Regions from separate parts of the Leucobacter sp. MMO-125 genome, predicted to be linked through region 2. Evidence: predicted binding sites of a transcription regulator. Region 2 holds the regulator's gene; each other region holds the start of a gene.
The links. Region 2 encodes HspR, which represses chaperone genes until heat shock. Its sites were predicted from a motif close to AAGTTGAGTCNNNNNGACTCAACTT; they were not measured.
Positions count from the first base shown of each region.

Region 1: a site for HspR is predicted at 1,461-1,485, ahead of WFI54_RS06225 (Hsp20/alpha crystallin family protein). Genes of this name have one in related genera too.
Region 3: a site for HspR is predicted at 2,151-2,175, ahead of WFI54_RS08085 (ATP-dependent Clp protease ATP-binding subunit). Genes of this name have one in related genera too.

Region 1 covers NZ_JBBCTL010000002.1:326,509-332,799, forward strand. Annotated here, with positions in the region: gene WFI54_RS06220 (bifunctional alpha,alpha-trehalose-phosphate synthase (UDP-forming)/trehalose-phosphatase) at 1-1,289, opposite strand, end outside; gene WFI54_RS06225 (Hsp20/alpha crystallin family protein) at 1,523-1,993, shown strand; gene WFI54_RS06230 (dihydrofolate reductase family protein) at 2,205-2,849, shown strand; gene WFI54_RS06235 (ABC transporter permease) at 2,918-3,652, opposite strand; gene WFI54_RS06240 (ABC transporter ATP-binding protein) at 3,649-4,476, opposite strand; tRNA gene WFI54_RS06245 (tRNA-Pro) at 4,641-4,717, opposite strand; gene WFI54_RS06250 (amidohydrolase) at 4,831-6,291, shown strand, end outside.
Region 2 covers NZ_JBBCTL010000003.1:532,254-538,544, reverse strand. Annotated here, with positions in the region: gene WFI54_RS10120 (glycosyltransferase) at 1-851, opposite strand, end outside; gene WFI54_RS10115 (MFS transporter) at 996-2,309, opposite strand; gene WFI54_RS10110 (helix-turn-helix domain-containing protein) at 2,457-2,777, shown strand; gene WFI54_RS10105 (class I SAM-dependent methyltransferase) at 2,849-3,985, opposite strand; gene WFI54_RS10100 (heat shock protein transcriptional repressor HspR) at 3,973-4,395, opposite strand; gene WFI54_RS10095 (DnaJ C-terminal domain-containing protein) at 4,410-5,372, opposite strand; gene WFI54_RS10090 (nucleotide exchange factor GrpE) at 5,365-5,976, opposite strand; gene dnaK (molecular chaperone DnaK) at 5,979-6,291, opposite strand, start outside.
Region 3 covers NZ_JBBCTL010000003.1:97,677-103,967, forward strand. Annotated here, with positions in the region: gene WFI54_RS08085 (ATP-dependent Clp protease ATP-binding subunit) at 1-2,098, opposite strand, end outside; gene ddaH (dimethylargininase) at 2,361-3,131, shown strand; gene WFI54_RS08095 (MFS transporter) at 3,200-4,471, shown strand; gene WFI54_RS08100 (acetyl-CoA C-acyltransferase) at 4,458-5,642, opposite strand; gene WFI54_RS08105 (D-alanyl-D-alanine carboxypeptidase family protein) at 5,838-6,291, shown strand, end outside.

The DNA of each region.
Region 1 (6,291 bases), on a different contig from region 2:
TTCAGCCCCTCAATGTCGTGCGGGTTGACGAGCAGCGCGTCACGCAGTTCGTCGGCGGCACCCGCGAACTCGCTCAGCACAAGCACGCCCTGCTCGTCGGTGCGGCAGGCCACATACTCTTTGGCGACGAGGTTCATGCCATCGCGCAAGGGGGTGACGAGCAGCACGTCGGCGGCGAGGTAGAGCGCCACCATCTCGTCGCGGGTGTAGCCACGGTGCAGGTAGACGAGGGGGGCGTGGCCGAGCGATCCATGCTCGCCGTTGATGCGGCCCGCCGTGAGTTCGACCTCGTCGCGCAGCTGCCGGTAAGCGTCGACTCGCTCTCGGCTCGGGCTCGCCACCTGCACCAGCACAACGTCGCCGGCGTCGATCTCGCCATCGCTGAGCAGCTCGTCGAAAGCTTTCAGCCGGTGGCGAATGCCCTTCGTGTAGTCGAGCCTGTCGACGCCGAGCATCACCGTCTTCGGGTTGCCGAGTTCTGCGCGGATCTGGCGAGCGCGCTCCTGCACCTCGGGCCGCGCGGCGACCTCAGCGAAGGCTGCGGCGTCGATGGAGATGGGGAACTCCTGCGCGAGCACAGTGCGGGAATGGTGCTCTGCGGTGCCGGGCACGACGATGGTGTTGCCGAGGGCGGGCACGCGGGTGAAGCGCTCGGCAGTCGTGCGGAAGGCCACCGCGTCGGTGACCTGCTGGAAGCCGATCACGTCAGCACCGAGCAACCCCTCGACGACGCGTTTGCGCCAGGGCAGCTGGGCGAAGAGGCGGCTGGGCGGGAAGGGGATGTGCAGGAAGAACGCGATGGTGAGGTCGGGGCGCAGCTCGCGCAGCATCTCGGGCACGAGCTGCAGCTGGTAGTCGTGCACCCACACGATGGCGCCCTGCGCAGCGTGCTGCGCGACGCGCTCGGCGAAACGCTGGTTCACCCGCTGATAGCGGTCCCACCACACGCGGTGGAAGTCGGGGCGGGCGATCACGTCGTGGTAGAGCGGCCACAGCGTGCCGTTCGAGAAGCCCTCGTAGTAGAGCTCGACGTCGTCTTCGCTGAGTTCGACGGGTGCGAGCCGCATCGAGCCGATCTCGAAGGGTTCAAGGGTTTCATCAGCGGCGCCGACCCACCCCACCCAGAGGCAGCCGAGCTGCTCCACGATGGGTGCGACGGCGGTGACAAGGCCTCCTGGCGAGGTGCGCCACGAGGTTGATCCGTCGGGCTCGACTACCCGGTCTACCGGCAGCCGGTTCGACACCATAACGAGCTCGCGCCCGCCCGTCATGTCCTGCATCTCGGTCATGGCACCCCCTGCACTCTCTGCCCGCAGTCTACCGAGCGCGAGGCCCTGGCCGCTGCCCGTTGCGGGCGGGGAGCGCGCGGTGCTATGCCACCCACCAGCACCCACCTTGCGCGGCGTTTGCCATCAGCGAACTATCTGGCACTCTCAATGCTCGAGTGCTAATCTCAAGACAAGTTGAGTCGCATTAGCTCAACTTCAACACACAAGTCAGTCGATGAGAGAAAGGTGCGAATATGGCCAGCTACAACCCCTTCCGCGACGTTGAACGCATTGCGGATGCACTCCTCTCCGATCCGCTTCGCGGGCCTCGGCAAATGCCGATGGATCTCTATCGAGACGGTGACCACTATTTGCTGACGGCAGACCTGCCCGGGATGGATCCCGGTTCAGTCGACATCGATGTCGACGGGCAGCTTCTCACTATCCGCGCCGAGCGCACGTTGCCGGAGGCCGAACACGTGAAGTGGATCACCCGCGAACGAACCGCAGGGAGCTTCTTGCGCCAGCTGAGCCTGGGGCAGGGGATTGACACTGAGCGCATCAGCGCCAGCTACGACAACGGCGTTCTCTGCGTCACGATCCCGGTGAGCGAGCGAGCAAAGCCGCGCAAGGTAGAAGTTCGGTCGACCAGCACCGCAGGCGCGACCTCGACAATTCAGGCTTCGGAGTCGTCTCCCGCCCAGCTGGAGAACTCTTCCTCATAGCCTCACAAGACGCTGCGTCACGAACCCGGTTTAGCACGAGGGCTCCGTGCCTGCTCTCTCGAGCAAGCACGGAGCCCTCATCATTTCAACCTCTTGAGGAGCAGAAACGTCAGGGGTGGCGTGACTGGCCCCAATCATTTACTCTGCGAGTGCGCGGTCACGCCCGCTCAGCCGAGCTGGGGCCGGCCCCGCCCGATCCGCTGGAGGCATCATGACTCGCACGCGCGTGCACAATCAGTTCGTGTCGCTCGACGGGTTCTCCGCCGGGGAGTACGTCACCTTCGATGAGCCGATCGGCGGCGCCCGTCACCTCTTCGACTGGTTCGACGGACGAGTCATCGAGGGTGTGCACCGGGTTGCGGAGCCGGTGACGCTGGACCGGGCACTGTTCAGCATGTGGGGCCAGGGCATCGGTGCCGAGATCATGGGGCGACGCAAGTTCGGCCCGCAGCAGGGGCCGTGGCCCGACGACGGCTGGCGCGGCTGGTGGGGCGACGAGCCGCCTTTCAAGACGCCCTGCTTCATCCTCACCCATCACCCGCGCGAACCGATGGTGTTCGAGAACGGCACGAGCTTCCACTTCATGGACTCTGGGCCGGAGGAGGCGCTGCGGCAGGCACAGCAGGCTGCGGGTGATCAGGATGTGCGGATCGGCGGCGGCCCGACAACGATCCGCCAGTTTTTGAGCGCCGATCTCGTCGACTTCATGCACGTCATCGTCGTGCCCATCACGCTGGGCCGAGGGGTGAGCCTGTGGGAGGGCGTGACCGGATTCGAGGATCGCTTCACGCTCGAAACGGTCGCCAGCGCGAGCGGCCTCACGCATCAGCTGTGGAACCGCCGGGCGGAGGCCTGAAGGGCCGCCGCTCGACGGGCGTGAATACGTACAGCCGCGGCGCGAACCGCCCGATCCGCCCCTCTCATCTACGGCGTACGACGGCGCAGGGTGAGCGCGGCGAGCCCGAGCGCCACCAGCGTCACCGCGGCGATCACGATGAGCGGCCGGCCGAGATCCCAGCCCTCGTCGCCCCGGGTCACAGCGTTCACCGCGTCGATCGCGTAGCTGAGGGGCAGCCAGTCGGAGATCGTGTGCAGCGCGTCGGGCATCTGATCGCGCGGCATCAGCAGGCCGCCGAGAAGGATCTGCGGGAACACGAGCACCGGCATGAACTGCACGGCCTGAAACTCGGTGCGCGCGAAGGCGCTGGCGAGCAGCCCGAGCCCGGTGCCGAGCAGCGCGTCGAGCACGGCGACGAGCCCGAGCTGCCAGAGCGGGCCGGAAACCTCGAGCCCGCAGACGATTACCGCGAAGCCGACAGTGATCACCGCCTGCACCGTGGCGGCGAGCCCGAAGGCGAGCGCGTACCCCACGATGAAGTCGCCCTTGCCGAGCGGGGTGGTCATCAGCCGTTCGAGGGTGCCCGAGCGCCGCTCCCGCAGTGTGGTCACCGAGGTGATGATGAACATCAGAATGAAGGGGAACAGCGCCAGCATCGGCCCGCCGAGCCGCGAGAACGCGCCCGGCTGCGCGTCGAACAGCCATGCGAAGAGGCCCACGAGCAGGCTCGGCATGAGCAGCAGCAGGGCGATGGAGCGCGGATCGTGGCTGAGCTGCCGCAGCACGCGGCCAGCGGTGGAGCAGCTGCGGGAGAGGTTCATCGCGCCTCCCCTGAAGCAGCGGCACTGTCGGCGCTGTGGCGCCCGTGGTGAGGCGGATCGGTGGGATTCGGGGGCGAGACCGGGTGGGTGCCGTCGCCCGGCTGCGATGCGATGATCGCGAGGAATGCCGCCTCGGGGTCGTCGGTGTCGGTCTGCGCAAGCAGGGCCCCAGGTGAGGTGTCGGCGATGATGCGCCCCTCGCGCATCAGCAGCAGGCGGTCGCAGCGCAGCGCCTCGTCCATGACATGGCTGCTGACGAGCAGCGTGGTGCCCGTGCTCGCGAGCTCCCGGAAGAGCCCCCACAGTTCCACCCGCAGCACCGGATCCAAGCCCACAGTGGGCTCGTCCAGCACCACGAGCTCGGGATCCCCGAGCAGTGCGGCCGCCAATGAGACACGATTGCGCTGCCCACCGCTCAGCGCTTCTACACGATGTCCGGCGTACTCGCCGAGACCCACCTGCTCGATCGCCCGATCCGCATCGCCCTTGGAAACCCCGAGCACGCGGGCGAAATAGCGCAGATTCTGCGCAACCGTGAGATCGTCGTACACCGACGCGGCCTGTGTGGCGTAGGCGACGCGGCGACGCAACAGCGCCGACCCCGCCCGCTCACCGAGCACGCTCAGCTCGCCGGTGACCCCCGCCTGCACGCCCACGATCGAACGCATCAGCGTACTCTTGCCGCACCCCGACGGGCCGAGCAGCCCAGTCACCTGCCCGCGCGGGATCTCGAAGCCGATGCCGTCGAGCACCGTGCGCCGGCCGCGCCGAACCGACAGACCCGCGGCTCGAACCACGGGCAGAGCGTCGTTGCGATCCACCATATGCTCGGCGTACTCGCGTGGAGGGGCGGTGGGAGCCGCAGCCGTGCCGCATCAGGGGCGCAGTCCTCGCCCCTGCTCAGGTGAGTTGGAGTAGTCTCCCCGTGGCCGGGTCGAGTTCACCCACCGAAAAAGCCGCGGAAACCATGAGGTTTCCGCGGCTTTCGTGGTCGGGATGACAGGATTTGAACCTGCGACCCCGTCGTCCCGAACGACGTGCGCTACCAAGCTGCGCCACATCCCGATTGCGTTTTCACGCGAGCTTTACTCTAGCGCGTTTCAGGCCAGGGCAAAAATCGGCGGCTCCCTCGGGCACCCCGGCAAGCCGATACCCTATACGGAAACCGGGAAGGACCTATGTCGCACTCACTCACCCACTACCGCGGCGGGCGCATCTTCACCGCCGACGACGCACAACCCTGGACAGAGTCCCTGCTGGTGCACGACGGGGCGATCCGCTTCGCCGGTTCCGTCGCCGCCGCCGACCAGCTGGCCGCGCACCACCCCGGCACGACCCGCGTCATCAAACTGAACGGCGCGCTCGTCACCCCCGGCTTCATCGAAGCCCACAGCCACCTCGTCAACCTCGGCCGCTCGCTCTCGCAGGTCGACCTGCTCGACGCGCAAGACCTCACCGAGATGCAGCGCAGAATCGCGGAAGCCGCCGCCGCGAAGCCCGGCGCCCCGCGCGTGCTCGGCCGCAGCTGGCTGCTGGAACCGCTCGCAGGTGCGCAGCCGGATCGCAGCATGATCGACGCCGTCGTCACCGACCGCCCCGTCTACCTCGTATCGAACGATCTGCACTCCGGCTGGGTCAACACCGCAGCGCTGCGCGAGCTCGGCATCGACCGCAACACCCCCGACCCCGAAGGCGGCACCATCGTGCGCGACGCCGCCGGAGACGCGACAGGCCTGCTGCTCGAAACCGCGGCCCTCGTGCTCATGCGCGGCGGTATCGAACAGCTCGAAGACGACACCGTGCGCGACGATGCCTTGCTGCGCGCCCTCGAAAGCTACCGCGCGGCAGGCACCACCGCGGTCGCCGACCTCGGCCTGCGTCGCGCGGAGTTCGAGGCGCTCGAACGAGCCTGGGAGGGCGGCGCGCTGCCGATCCCCGTCGCCGGCTACCTCCGCGTCGAAACCTCCGCCGACCCCGAGACGCTGCAACAGCAGCTGCAAGATGCCATCCGGATCCGCGACCGCGTCGCCGCCCGAGCCTCCGAACGCGGCGACACCGATCCATTGCTGCGCATCGCCGGCATCAAGGTGTGGATCGACGGCGTCATCGACAGCGGCACCGCCGCAATGTCGGCGCCCTTCGCCGACGGCGCACACCCCGACCCGCTGTGGAGCCGGGCACTGCTCGAACCCATCGTCATCGCCGCCGACGCCGCAGGCCTGCAGGTCGCTATGCATGCGATCGGCGACGCAGCCGTTGATCTCGCGCTCGACATGATCGAGTCGGCCCGCCGCACCAACGGTGCCGATGGGCCGCTGCACCGCATCGAGCACCTCGAATACGTCGACCGCCGCGCCGCCGAACGCATCGCGCAATCCGGCACCGTCGCCTCCGTGCAGCCCGTGCACTCCGACCCCGCGGTGCAGGGCGCCTGGCGCAGCCAGCTCGGAGACGAGCGTGTCGAACGCGGCTACCCCTGGGCCGAGTTCGCCGCCGCAGGTGCCAGGATCGCGCTCGGCACCGACGCCCCCACCGCACCCTACGCGCCGCTGCCGAACCTCTTCATCGCGGTGACGCGGCGCTCTCCCCACCGCCCCGAACTGCCCGCCAACCACCCAGAGCTGCACCTCGACCTCGAA
Region 2 (6,291 bases):
AGCTGCTGGTCGCTCACGCGTCCGGTGAAGCGCACACGATCCGCGATGCCGAGTTCGGTGGCGAGCTTCTCGAGGTTCTTGCGCTGGTCGCCGTCGCCCACGATGGTGAAGCTGACATCGAACGCGGGGTCGATGCGCGGGATGGCGCGCAGGATCACGTCGATTTCTTTTTCGAGGGTGACGCGGCCGACGAACACGAGCTTGTTCGCGGTGCGCGGTTCGAGGTCGGCGGTGTAGTCGGAGGCGCGCAGGCCGCAGCTGACGGGCAGCACACCACGGCGGTGGGTATTGCGTTCCAGGAAGTCGGCGGCGCGGCGGGTGGGTGTGGTGACTGCCGCGGCACGGGTGAGCACGCGGTCGGCGTCGTTCCATCCCCAGCGCACGAAGACGCGCTTTGCCCGCTCGGGCAGCAGGGTGAAATCGAGCACGTTCTCCGGCATGACGTGGTTGGTGGCCACGATGCGGATGCCGCGTTTGGCTCCTTCTTTCGCGAGCGCACGCCCCACCACGATGTGCGACTGGATGTGAATGACGTCGGGACGCACGGAGTCGAGCAGTCTGCGAGCGTATGAGCGGGCCCGCCAGGGCAGCACGAAGCGCAGCCAGTCGTGCGGGTACCACCGCCAGCTCGTCCACCGGTGCACGGTCATGCGCTCGCCCTCGATGGTCTCCGCGAAGGTGCCGGCGCTGGTCGCACGCTTCGACGGGGCGACGACGTGCACGTCGTGGCCGCGCTGCACGAGGCCGGCTGCGAGACGTTCGGCGAAGCGAGCAGCCCCGTTGACGTCGGGCGAGAAGGTGTCGCATCCGATGAGAACTCGGAGCGGCTGCTGGCGATCGGTGGTGCTCACGGTGTGCGGGAGTCCTTCGGTCGATGAGGCGTTTGCCGGTGGGCGAACGCACTCAAGTGTATGCAGCGTCTCCTCAGAATCGGCGCAGCAGCGCCCCGAGTCGGCGTAGCGGGGAGCTGCGCGGCGCGGCGGTGGCGGATCCGGTCACCTGGTGGAGGGGGCGCCTGGGCCGGGATCACTCGTGTCGGACCCGCGATCCGCATCGGGATTGCGGCCGACACGGGGCCGCAGACGCGGAATGTAGCGCGGGATCCAGCGCGCGAATCCTGCCGCGCCTGCGACCGCGAGCATGCCTGCGACGGCGCTCGCGAGCGGCAGGGACGCCGCGGCGATCGCGGAGACCGCGAGGGGTGCGGTGGCGCCCCCGAGGTCGGTGAGGGTGCGCCAGGCGGCGAGGTAGGGGGCGGGGTTGTCGCGCGGGGCGAGGTCGGCTCCCAGCGTGAGGAGAATGCCGCTCGATAGGCCGTTGCCGATCCCGATCACCACAGCGCAGCCCGTCAGCCACCAGGCCGCGCCGGGGAGATCGTGGGTGGCGGCGAGCACCAGAAAGCTGAGCGCCATCGCGATCATGGCCGGGAGCGCCGCCCAGAGCCGCCCGAAGCGGTCCATCACCTGGCCGCTGGCATAGAACAGTGCGAAGTCGATGGTGCCTGCAATGCCGACGACGAGCGCCACGCTCGTCGCGTCGAGACCGATCGAGACGCCCCACAGCGGCAGCAGCACGTCTTTCACGGAACGCAGGCCTGAGAGGATCGCTGCGGAGCCGCCGATGCGCAGCAGCGGAGCGTGTCCGTGGCGGATCGCGGAGAGCATGCCGTCCGATCCTCGTGGCGCCCCGGCTCCTCGACCGGGGCCCGCCTCGCCGGCAGGGCCGTGCGAGAGCAGCCGCTCGGGGTCAGGGGCAAAGCCCACGAGCAGCGCGGTGAGCGCGAGGCAGACGACGAACGCCCAGACGGGGGCGTGTTGGTCACCGGTGATCCCGAGCAGCCCTGCTGCGAGGAACGGCCCGGCGAATCGTCCGAAGCGGTGGGAGCCGCCGATCAGCGACAGCGCTCTGGCCCGGAACGTGACGGGCACGCGCGTGGTCATGAGGGAGTGGCGCGCTAGCCCGAACGCTGCCTCAGCGAAGCCGATCACGAACGCTGAGGCGCCGAGCACGGCAAGGCCGGGTGCGAGTGCGACTCCGAGGGCCCCCAGGAGGGCAACGCCGGAGGCGATGAGCATCGCGATGCGTTCACCCGCCCGCGCCACGAGCCAGCTGGCCGGCAGGTTGCCGACGAGCCTGCCGACAACCACCGTGGAGGCGATCACTCCTGAGAGGCCCAGCCCGGCCCCCTGCGATACCGCGATGAGGGGCACGATCGGCAGCATGGCGTAGGCACCGAGGGTGAACAGGATTGTCGGCCCGTAGATGCTCGGGGCAAGACGCAGCAGCAGTTCCCGTGTGGCGTTCGACATGTCGCTTCCAGAGTACGCCCACGGTCAGCCACCGTCGGGCGAGTTCGGGCTTTCATCCTCACCGAATAATGCGCTAACACACTGGTCATTTTTAGCCAGTACTCGCAAGGCCTGGTGCCGAATGCATGAGTCGAGCACGCTGGGTGCGTGCCAAACATTCACTCGGAAGCCGCGATAAAGATCGGCCGCCGCGTACGCGAGATCCGCCAGCACCTTGGCATCTCGCTGGAAGATCTCGGCGAGCTCGCGGAGATCAGTTGGACCAGCATCGGCAAGATCGAACGCGGCGTCTCCAGCCCGACTGCCGAAACGCTGGTGCGCCTCGGCACCGCGCTCGAAGTGGATCCGGGCAGTTTTCTGTCAGGCCTCAGCGCTGATGACTACGGTGTGCGCGTGCACCAGATCTCGGCCCGCGACCTCATTCGGGCCCGCGCAGAGCAGGGCACTCCGCGCCGCCGCAAGGCCTGACCACTCTCGATAGTCAGGCCTGACGGCCCTCGCCGGCGCCGCGGTGGGCCGCACTGGCGAGCACACCCAGCTCAGCGACGCATCGCCGACAGCACCGTAAAGGTGCGGTCTCGGGCAACCTCGCGCACCGGGCCGATCTCGCGCTCCACGAGGGGCCGATAGCGCAGGTGCGAATTGAAAACGAGACGCAGCTCGCCACCGAGAGCGAGTGCGCGACGGCACGCGCGGATCAGGCGGTGCGCCACTCCCGCGTGCACCGTCGCCCCCGTGTGAAACGGCGGGTTGAGCAGGATCAGATCCGCCCACCCATCGGGCACGGCTTCAAGAGCATCAGCACGGTGGATCGCCACCCGATCCGCCACACCCGCCTCTGCCGCGGTGAGCCGAGCCGCAGCAACCGCGGCGGCCGACTGGTCTGTCGCGATAACCTCGGCGTCGGGCCAGCGCAGCGCCGCAGAAACGGCCAGCACCCCATTGCCGCAGCCGAGATCAACGATACGGGCGGGCTTCACGCCAGGCCTTTCGGGCACACCCAGCCCTTCGAGCAGCAGCCTGCTGCCGTGATCGAGCGTGGCACCCCCGAATGTCGCCCCGAACGCGGCAACCCGAAACGCGAGCGCAGCATCCGATCCCCACTGCGGAAACGGCGCGGGGCCGATGTCACGCCGCGCGCTCGCCCGCAACACCCGAGCCTTGCGCCACCCGAGCCCCGCCGAGACCTCGCCGAAGGAGCGGCCCAGCACCTCGTTCTGAGCACGAGTCATATGCTTCACGCGCCCGCCGGCGACCACCCGCACCTCGGGATGCGCCCAGCGCGCGATCGACCAGGCGATCTCATCGAGCGCGTCGAGGCCCCGCGGCAACTGCAGCAGCACCAGCCGCGCATCGCGCAGCAGCGACTCGTCGAGCGGGTGCGAGCTGTGCATCCCGGCAAGGCCGAGACGTTCCGCGTTCGCGGTAAGCGCGCGCTCGGCGAGCAGCGGATCCTGGTGCACGCGGATCCGCCGCGCACCGAGGCTCGCCGCACCCAGCGTGAGCGCACCGTGACGGTCACCGATCACCACCAGCTCACCGTCGTCGATGCCGCGCAGCTCATCGGCGACGGTGTCGAGCATCAGCTCATCGGCAGAATCGTAGGCCTGCAACTCAGGAGCATCGAAATCAGGCTCTCGCGAAAGCTGCGCGAAGAGCGCGGTTACGGCTTCCACACGACAACCTCGGCGTTGCGCCGCACGCGGGTGCCGCGGCGCAGGGTGATGACCTCCCCGCCCGCGGCACCGGCAGCGAACACACGCCGCTCGGGCCGCTGCAGCTGCTCCTGAGCGAGCGCTTGTTCGAGCTCGTGCACACGGCCCTCGAGCTCGCGCACCCGATCCTCCAACCGCAGCACCCGGCGGATCCCCTCCAAGCTGAGCCCCTCGGCCGACAGCCGTGACACCTCGCGCAGACGCGCCACATCGTGCAGCGAATAGCGGCGGGTGTTGCCACGGGTGCGCTGCGGCGACACGAGCCCGATTCGGTCGTACTGTCGCAGCGTTTGGGGGTGCATCTCGGCCAGCTCCGCGGCGGCGGCGATCGCGAATACCGGGGTGTAGCGATCCATCTGAGGTTCAGCCATGGGTCTCACCGCTCTCAGCCACGGGCGCGCGACAGAAGATCCTCGCGCGGGTTCTCCCGGGGCTCCACTTCGCGGAAGGCCTCAAGCGCCGCGCGGGCTTCCTCGGAGAGGTGCGACGGCACGACCACCTGCACCTCGGCGAGCAGGTCGCCGGTGCCCTTGGCACTCTGCACACCACGCCCCTTCACCCGCAGCACCCGCCCACTGGGCGTTCCCGGCTGCACCCTGAGGCGCACGGGATCGCCGCCGAGGGTCGGCACTTCGACGGTCGCGCCGAGCGCGGCCTCCGAGAAGGTGACCGGCAGCTTGAGGCGCAGGTTCTGGCCGTCGCGCTCGAACACGGGGTGCTTGCGAACACTCACCGTGAGGATGATGTCGCCCGCGGGCCCGCCGTTCGGGCTCGGCTCGCCCTTGCCGCGCACCTTGATCTTCTGCCCGTCCGAGACACCCGCCGGAATCTTCACCTTCACCGAACCATTCGGGGTCTGCAGCGTGACGGTCTTGCCCTGCACGGCGGTCTCGAAATCGAGCGTGGTCGTGGCCTGGATGTCGCGCCCCGGCTGCGGGCCGCTGCGGCCGCCACCGAACATGTTGAAGATGTCCTCGTAACCCTGGCCGCCCTGTGGGAACCCACCCTGGTAGCTGAAGTTGGCACCGCCGCGACCACCGCCGAACATGCCTCCGAAGATGTCCTCGAAGCCCTGACCGCCGCCCCCGCCTGCGGTGAAGCGGGCGCCGCCAGCACCCATGGCGCGAATCTGGTCGTACTCGGCGCGCTGCTCTTTGTCGGAGAGCACCGAGTAGGCCTCGCTGATCTCCTTGAACTTCGCCTCGGCGACGGCGTCGCCGGGGTTGGAGTCGGGGTGATGCTTGCGGGCGAGCTTGCGGTACGTCTTCTTGAGCTCAGCCTCGCTCGCGTCTTTTGAGACGCCGAGGATCGCGTAGAAGTCTTTCTCGAGCCAATCCTGACTAGCCATCTGCCCCCACCGCCACCGCTACCTTGGCGGGGCGCAGCTCGACGTCGCCGACGCGGTACCCCCGCTCGATCACGTCCAGAACGGTCTGCTGCTCGGTGCCAGGCACGGGCACCTGCGCAATGGCCTCGTGCAGCTGCGGGTCAAAGGGTTCGCCCTTCTCGCCATAGCTCACCAAGCCGAGACGTTCCATAGTGGCGCGCATCTTCTGCGCAATGGTGAAGAACGCGGTGCCCTCGACGAGATCACCGTGCTGCTCAGCGCGGTCGAGATCGTCGAGCACTGTGAGCAGCGGGGTGACCGCCGCGGCCACGGCGCGCTGCTTCTCGAGCTGCGCGTTGGCCTCGGTGCGCTTGCGGTAGTTCGCGTACTCCGCGGTGAGACGGCGCAGATCTTCGAGGTAGGGGTTCTCCTCGGGAGCGGCCTCGGCTGCAGCTGCGTCGGCGGCCTTCGCGTCGGTGCTCTGGTCTGCGTTCAGGATGTCATCGACGGTGAGCCCGTCTTCCTGCGGCACGGGGCCGGAGGCATTCGCCTCCGGCCCCGTCGTCGCAGGAACATCGTCGCGGTTCGGGTCTTCGCCCGGCGTGCGCTGTTCCTGTGCTGCCATGGTTACTTCTGCTCCTCGTCTTCGACGACCTCGGCGTCAACCACGTCGTCATCGTTCGACCCTGCGGCGTCGGCGTCTGCGGCGGGCTGTTCAGCCTGTGCGGCCGCGTAGATCGCCTCGCCGAGCTTGGTCTGGCTCTGGCCGAGCTTGTCGGCAGCCGTCTTCACGGCCTCGTCGTCGTCGCCGGCGAGCGCCTGCTTGAGCGCGTCGAGATCGCCCTGCACCTCAGTCTTGACGTCCTCGGGCAGCTTGTCTTCGTTCTCGGAGATCAGCTTCTCGACCGAGTAGGCGAGCTGCTCGGCGTTGTTGCGCTGC
Region 3 (6,291 bases), 430 kb from region 2:
CGTCATGCACACTGCCAGAGAGGATCGCCCTCGCGAGCCTGTCGTCGATCTCATGCTGCATGAGCCTGCGCAGCGGGCGCGCACCGTAGATCGGGTCGTAGCCGCGCGACGCGAGCCACGCCCGCGCCTCGGGCGTGACGCCGAGGGTGAGCCTGCGATCGGCGAGCCGGGCCTGCAGCCTGTCGACCGAGAGATCAACGATATGCGCCAGATCAACCTCCGACAGCGGCCGGAAGATGACCATCTCATCGAGCCTGTTGATGAACTCGGGCTTGAACGCCCGGCGCACGGTCTCGCGCACCCCGAACTCCTTCTCGCTCCACGGCAGATCGGGGTCGATGAGGTACTGCGAGCCCAGGTTCGAAGTGAGGATCAGGATCACGTTGCGGAAGTCGACGGTGCGGCCCTGGCCGTCGGTCAGGCGACCGTCGTCGAGAACCTGCAGCAGCACGTCGAACACTTCGGGGTGCGCTTTTTCGACCTCGTCGAGCAGCACCACCGAGTAGGGGCGCCGGCGCACGGCTTCGGTGAGTTGACCGCCCTGCTCGTAGCCGACGTAGCCCGGAGGGGCGCCCACGAGGCGTGACACCGAGTGCTTTTCGCCGTACTCGGACATGTCGATGCGCACCATGGCGTGCTCGTCGTCGAAGAGGAACTCGGCGAGCGCTTTCGCGAGCTCGGTCTTGCCTACACCGGTGGGCCCCAGGAAGAGGAAGGAGCCGGTCGGACGATTGGGATCCGCGATTCCTGCCCGCGTGCGCCGCACCGCATCGGCGACCGCGCGCACCGCGTCCGTCTGCCCGACGAGGCGCTTGCCGAGTTCACTTTCGAGTGCGAGCAGCTTCTCCGTCTCGCCCTGCAGCAGACGGCCGACGGGGATGCCGGTCCAGGCAGCGACGACGCCCGCGATATCTTCGTCGGTGACTTGGTCGTTGACCATACGGGGCTCGCCGTCGATTTCGTCGGCGAGCTCGGCCTGCTCGGCTTCGGCGAGCTGCTTCTGAATGACGGGGATCTCGCCGTAGAGCAGCCGGGAGGCCCGTTCGAGGTTGCCTTCTCGCTGTGCGACCTGCGCTTGCATGCCGAGCTGATCAAGCTTCTCGCGCAGTTCGCCGACGCGGTTCAGGGAGGCTCGCTCGCGCTCCCAGCGCGCTTCGAGGCCGTCGAGTTCGCGCTGCTTCTGGGCAAGGTCGTCGCGCAGTTTCGTGAGGCGTTCCTTCGAGGCGGCGTCTTTCTCCTTCTTCAACGCGAGCTCTTCGAGGCGCATTCGGTCGACGGCGCGGCGCAGTTCGTCGATCTCCACAGGGGCCGAGTCGATTTCCATGCGCAGACGCGAGGCCGCCTCGTCGATCAGGTCGATCGCCTTGTCGGGCAGCTGCCGGGCCGTGATGTAGCGGTTCGAGAGGCTTGCAGCGGCGACGAGGGCGGAGTCGGCGATGGTCACTTTGTGGTGTGCCTCGTACCGTTCTTTGAGGCCGCGCAGGATCGCGATGGTGTCTTCGACGCTCGGCTCGCCGACGTAGACCTGCTGGAAGCGTCGTTCGAGGGCCGCATCTTTCTCGATGTACTCGCGGTATTCGTCGAGGGTGGTGGCACCGATAAGCCGCAGTTCGCCGCGGGCAAGCATGGGCTTGAGCATCTGGGAGGCCGCGACAGAGGATTCGCCGCCGCCTGCGCCCATGAGGGTGTGCAGTTCGTCGATGAAGGTGATGATCTTGCCGTCAGAGTCTTTGATCTCCTGCAGCACGGCTTTCATGCGCTCTTCGAACTCGCCTCGGTATTTCGCCCCGGCAATGAGCGCGGAGATATCGAGGGAGATGAGTTCTTTGTCTTTGAGCGATTCGGCAACATCGCCGGCGACGATGCGCTGGGCGAGGCCTTCGACGACGGCGGTTTTACCGACGCCTGGTTCGCCGATGAGCACGGGGTTGTTTTTCGTGCGGCGGGTGAGCACTTGGCTCACGCGGCGGATTTCGCTGTCGCGGCCGATGACCGGATCGAGCTTGCCCGAGCGGGCGACTTCCGTGAGGTTGACGCCGAACTGCTCGAGGGCGGACTGCCCTTCTTCGCCCTGGGCGGGCTGCCAGTTTGCTTGCATCTGGATCCCTTCTGGTTCAGCAGGCTGCGGCGACCCGATCCGGGCAGCCACAAACTTGAGTGATTATGACTCAAGTTTACTTGAGGGTGCGACATTCCGCTAGGGATTGCGGCGGATCGCTTTCGTCCCCTACCCGCCACGGCCTGCGCAATCCGGCCCCGCCCGGCGAAAAGAGCCAGGCGACAGAGCCGGCTCACGCAGGGCGTCACCCGCGACCGCTAGCCTTGTGAGAGATTCGCCCCAACCTCGGAGGAGCCCACCCATGTCGAAGATCGCCCTCGTGCGCCAGCCCAGCAGCCTGCTCGACGACGGAATCGTCGACCACATCGAGAAGGTCGCCGTCGATCTTGACACGGCGCGCGAGCAGTGGCGGGGCTACGTCGCCGCGCTGCAGCAGCACGGCTGGCAGACCGTCGAGGTCGATCCCGCCGACGACTGCCCCGACTCCGTCTTCATTGAAGACACTGTGGTGATGTTCCGCAACGTGGCCGTGATCTCGCGCCCCGGTGCCGACAGCCGCAAGCCCGAAACCGCCGGCACCCGACGCGCCCTCGAAGCGCTCGGCTGCCCCGTTGTCGAGATTCAGGCACCAGGCACCCTCGACGGCGGCGATGTGCTGAAGGTCGACGACACCGTCTACGTAGGTCGCGGCGGCCGTACCAATGCCGAGGGCATCGCGCAGCTGCGTCGCATCCTCGCCCCGCTCGGCGGCAGGGTCGTGGCCGTGCCAGTCACGAAGGTGCTGCACCTGAAGACCGCCGTCACCGCCCTCCCCGATGGCACCGTGATCGGTTACCCCGATTTCGTCGACAACCCCGGCATCTTCCCCGCCTTCCTGCCCGTGCCCGAACCGCACGGCACCGCGGTGGTCTGCCTCAGCGACTCCGAACTGCTCATCTCGGCGTCGGCACCGCAGACCGCGGCGATGCTGCGCGATCTCGGCTACTCCGTGACCGAAGTCGCCATCACCGAGTACGAGAAGCTCGAGGGCTGCCCCACCTGCCTGTCGGTGCGGGTGCGCTGCCTCGACTAGGGGCGGTCGGCGGCCCCGGGCAGGGGCCGCTTCTCACCCGCGATAGTTCCTTGCGATAGTGTCGCGTGGTGAACGCTCAACGTGATGCCCGTGTCTCTGGCACGCCTTGGGCGCTGCTGTTCGTAGCGGTCTGCTTGGTCGCCGTCAACATGCGCATGACGATCACGGGCGTTGGGCCACTGCTCGATGAAATCGCGGCGGATCAGGGCGTCACGCCCGCATCTCTGGGTTTCTTGGCCTCGATCCCGCTGCTCACCTGGGCCGTCGTATCACCAGCCGCACAGGCGCTATCAGCACGAATCGGTCCGAACGCCGCGGTGGCGGGCTCACTCGCGGCGCTCACTCTCGGCACGGTCTGGCGCTCACTGCCTGGCCCACAGGCGAATATCTGGCTGGGTACCGCGCTCGTGGGCGCCGCACTCGCCGTCGCCAACGTGCTCCTGCCCGCAACAATCAAGCGGGATTTCGGGGGGCGTGTGCCCTTGGTGATGGGCGCCTACTCGACCCTGCTGAGCGGGGCCGCTGCGGTTGGAGCCGGCATGGTGGCGCCGATCTCCCACGCATCGATGGCCTCGGGTGAACCTGTGGGTTGGCGGATCGCCCTGCTCACGACAGGGGCCATGGTGCCGCCCGCTCTGGTGATGTGGGTAGTCGCGACTCGCCGGGCGCAGCACCGCGGCGGGGGCGAGACGACAAGCGTTTCCGCCACCGTTGAGGGCGAGCCCTCCCCGGGTACGGCCTCACGGTTGGGCAGTCGCATCTGGCGCGATCCTGTCGCCTGGAGCATCGCGGTGTACATGGGCACCCAGTCTTCGACCTTCTACGTGTGGGCCACCTGGCTTGCACCGCTCGACCTCTCACGCGGTTCGGATCCCGTGACAGCGGGCCTCCATGTAATGGTGTTCCACGTCTGCGGCATGTTCGGTTCATTGTCCGCGCCATTTATTTCTCGCGGAGCAATGCGGCGAGTCCTCCCGGTGCTGTTGCCCGTCATCGCGGCCGCCGGTGCTGTGGGCCTCATCCTCGCACCCGCCGCATTGCTGGCATGGCTGATTCTCTCGGGCTTCTCAGCAGGCTGCGCTTTGACGGTGTCGCTCACACTGATGGCTCAGCGCTCGACAGATGCTGCGACGGCCGCTGCAACATCTGGCATGTCGCAATCCGTGGGATACCTGATCGCCGCTGTCGGGCCTGTCCTGTTCGGGGTGCTCTACGGCGCGACGGGGAGCTGGGTTCCGCCGCTCTTCGTGATACTCGCCGGTGTCGGCCTGCAGTTCTGCGCGGGGCTGCTGCTCGCTCGCGAGCGCATGGTCTTCGGTTCTGGCATCAGACCGCGCTGAGCACGACGGCGCTGCCCTGCCCACCGCCGCCGCAGATGCCGACGGCGCCGAGCGATCCGCTGCCGAGCTCTGCGAGTTGCCGCGAAAGCGTGCCCACGATGCGCGCGCCCGAAGCCCCGATTGGGTGGCCGAGCGCGATCGCACCGCCATGCCGGTTCACGATCGCAGGATCCACACCCAGTTCGCGCGTGGATTGCACACCCACAGCGGCGAAGGCCTCGTTGATCTCCACAACCGCAAGATCATCGGCGGTCACGCCATCGAGCTTCGCAAGCGCCGCAGCGATTGCGCGTGCCGGCTGCGAGTGCAGCTGAGTATCGGGCCCCGCAACGAACGCGGTCGCCTCGACGCGCGCCACCGGGGTCACCCCGAGGCGGCTCGCCGCGGCCTCGCTGACGAGCACCAGCGCCGCAGCGCCGTCAGTGATCTGGGAGGCGTTGCCCGCCGTGATCGTGCCCTGCTTCGCGAAGGCTGGCCGCAGGCCCGCAAGCGTCTCGGACGTGGTGTCGGCGCGGATGCCATCATCGGCCGAGACCACGGTGTCGCCCCGCCGCGACACCACTGTGAAGGGCTCAATCTCACCCGCGAAGAACTCAGCCGACTCGGCCGCGCGGCGGTGCGACTCGGCAGCGAAGGCGTCCTGCTCCTCGCGCGTCAGCCCGAGCGGCGTGTTGCCGTCTTCCGTGAGCGCGCCCATCGCCACCTGGTCGAAAGCGTCGGTCAGTCCGTCATGGTCGGCGGTGTCGACGAGCTGGGCCGTGCCGTACTTGGTGCCGGCTCGCAGCGGAATGACGTGCGGCGCGAGCGACATCGACTCCTGCCCCACAGCCACCACCACATCGGCCTCGCCCGCCGCGATGAGCCGCGCCGCCTGCGACACGGCCTCCGTGCCGGACAGGCACACCGCGTTCAGCGTGATCGCGGGCACCCCCATCGGAATCCCCGCGGCCACCGCCGTCTGACGGGCAGGGTTCTGCCCGGCACCGGCCTGCAGCACCTGGCCTGCCACCACCGCATCTACCTGATCGGCGGCGATCCCGGCCCGCGAGAGCGCCGCACGCACCGCGTGCGCGCCGAGTTCCGTCGCAGGCTGGGAGGCGAGCTGACCGGTGAAACGCGTGAACGGCGTGCGGGCGTAGCCTGCGATCAGGGCGGAGTGGGGTGCGGTCATGGGTGACCTCCTCGGAAGCGGTGGGCGAGCGCCGGATCGGGCGCAGCGCCGCGATCCATCACGGCCATTCTGCCCGATCAGCTCGGCAGCTCCACTGCGCATTGGCACAGTCTGCAGCGCTACCCCTGTGCATGCCGCCGCGCCCGTGCCACCCCGCGGCACCGGCGCACCCTCCTCGCCCCTACGCTGGAAGGCGTGAACCGAAGTCGCACCGGGGCCCGCCGCGCCCGCATCATCGCCCTGTCAGTCTGCGCGGCCACCGCCCTCGCCGCCGGCGGCTACACAGCGGCCTGCGCGCTCGCCCCGCTACCGGCACCCACGATCGAACTGCACCCCGCCTTCACCGCGGGCAACGACAGTGCGGCAGTGACCGCAGACCCCACGGCCGCGCAGGCAGCCGTCGATGCCCAGAACCTGCCCACCGCAATCGGCTACCTGCACGGCAACGAAACCTGGTCGAACGACCCCACGGCCTATCCGCTCGCCAGCATCTCCAAGCTGATCACCGTGCTGGTGTGCATGGAGGCGCAGCCGCTCGAGCCCGGCACTGACGGCCCGGTTTACACCTGGACGGAGGCGGATCGCGCACGACAGGACGGCTACCTCGCGCTCGACGGCGTCGCCTACCCGATCCCCGTCGGCACCGAGG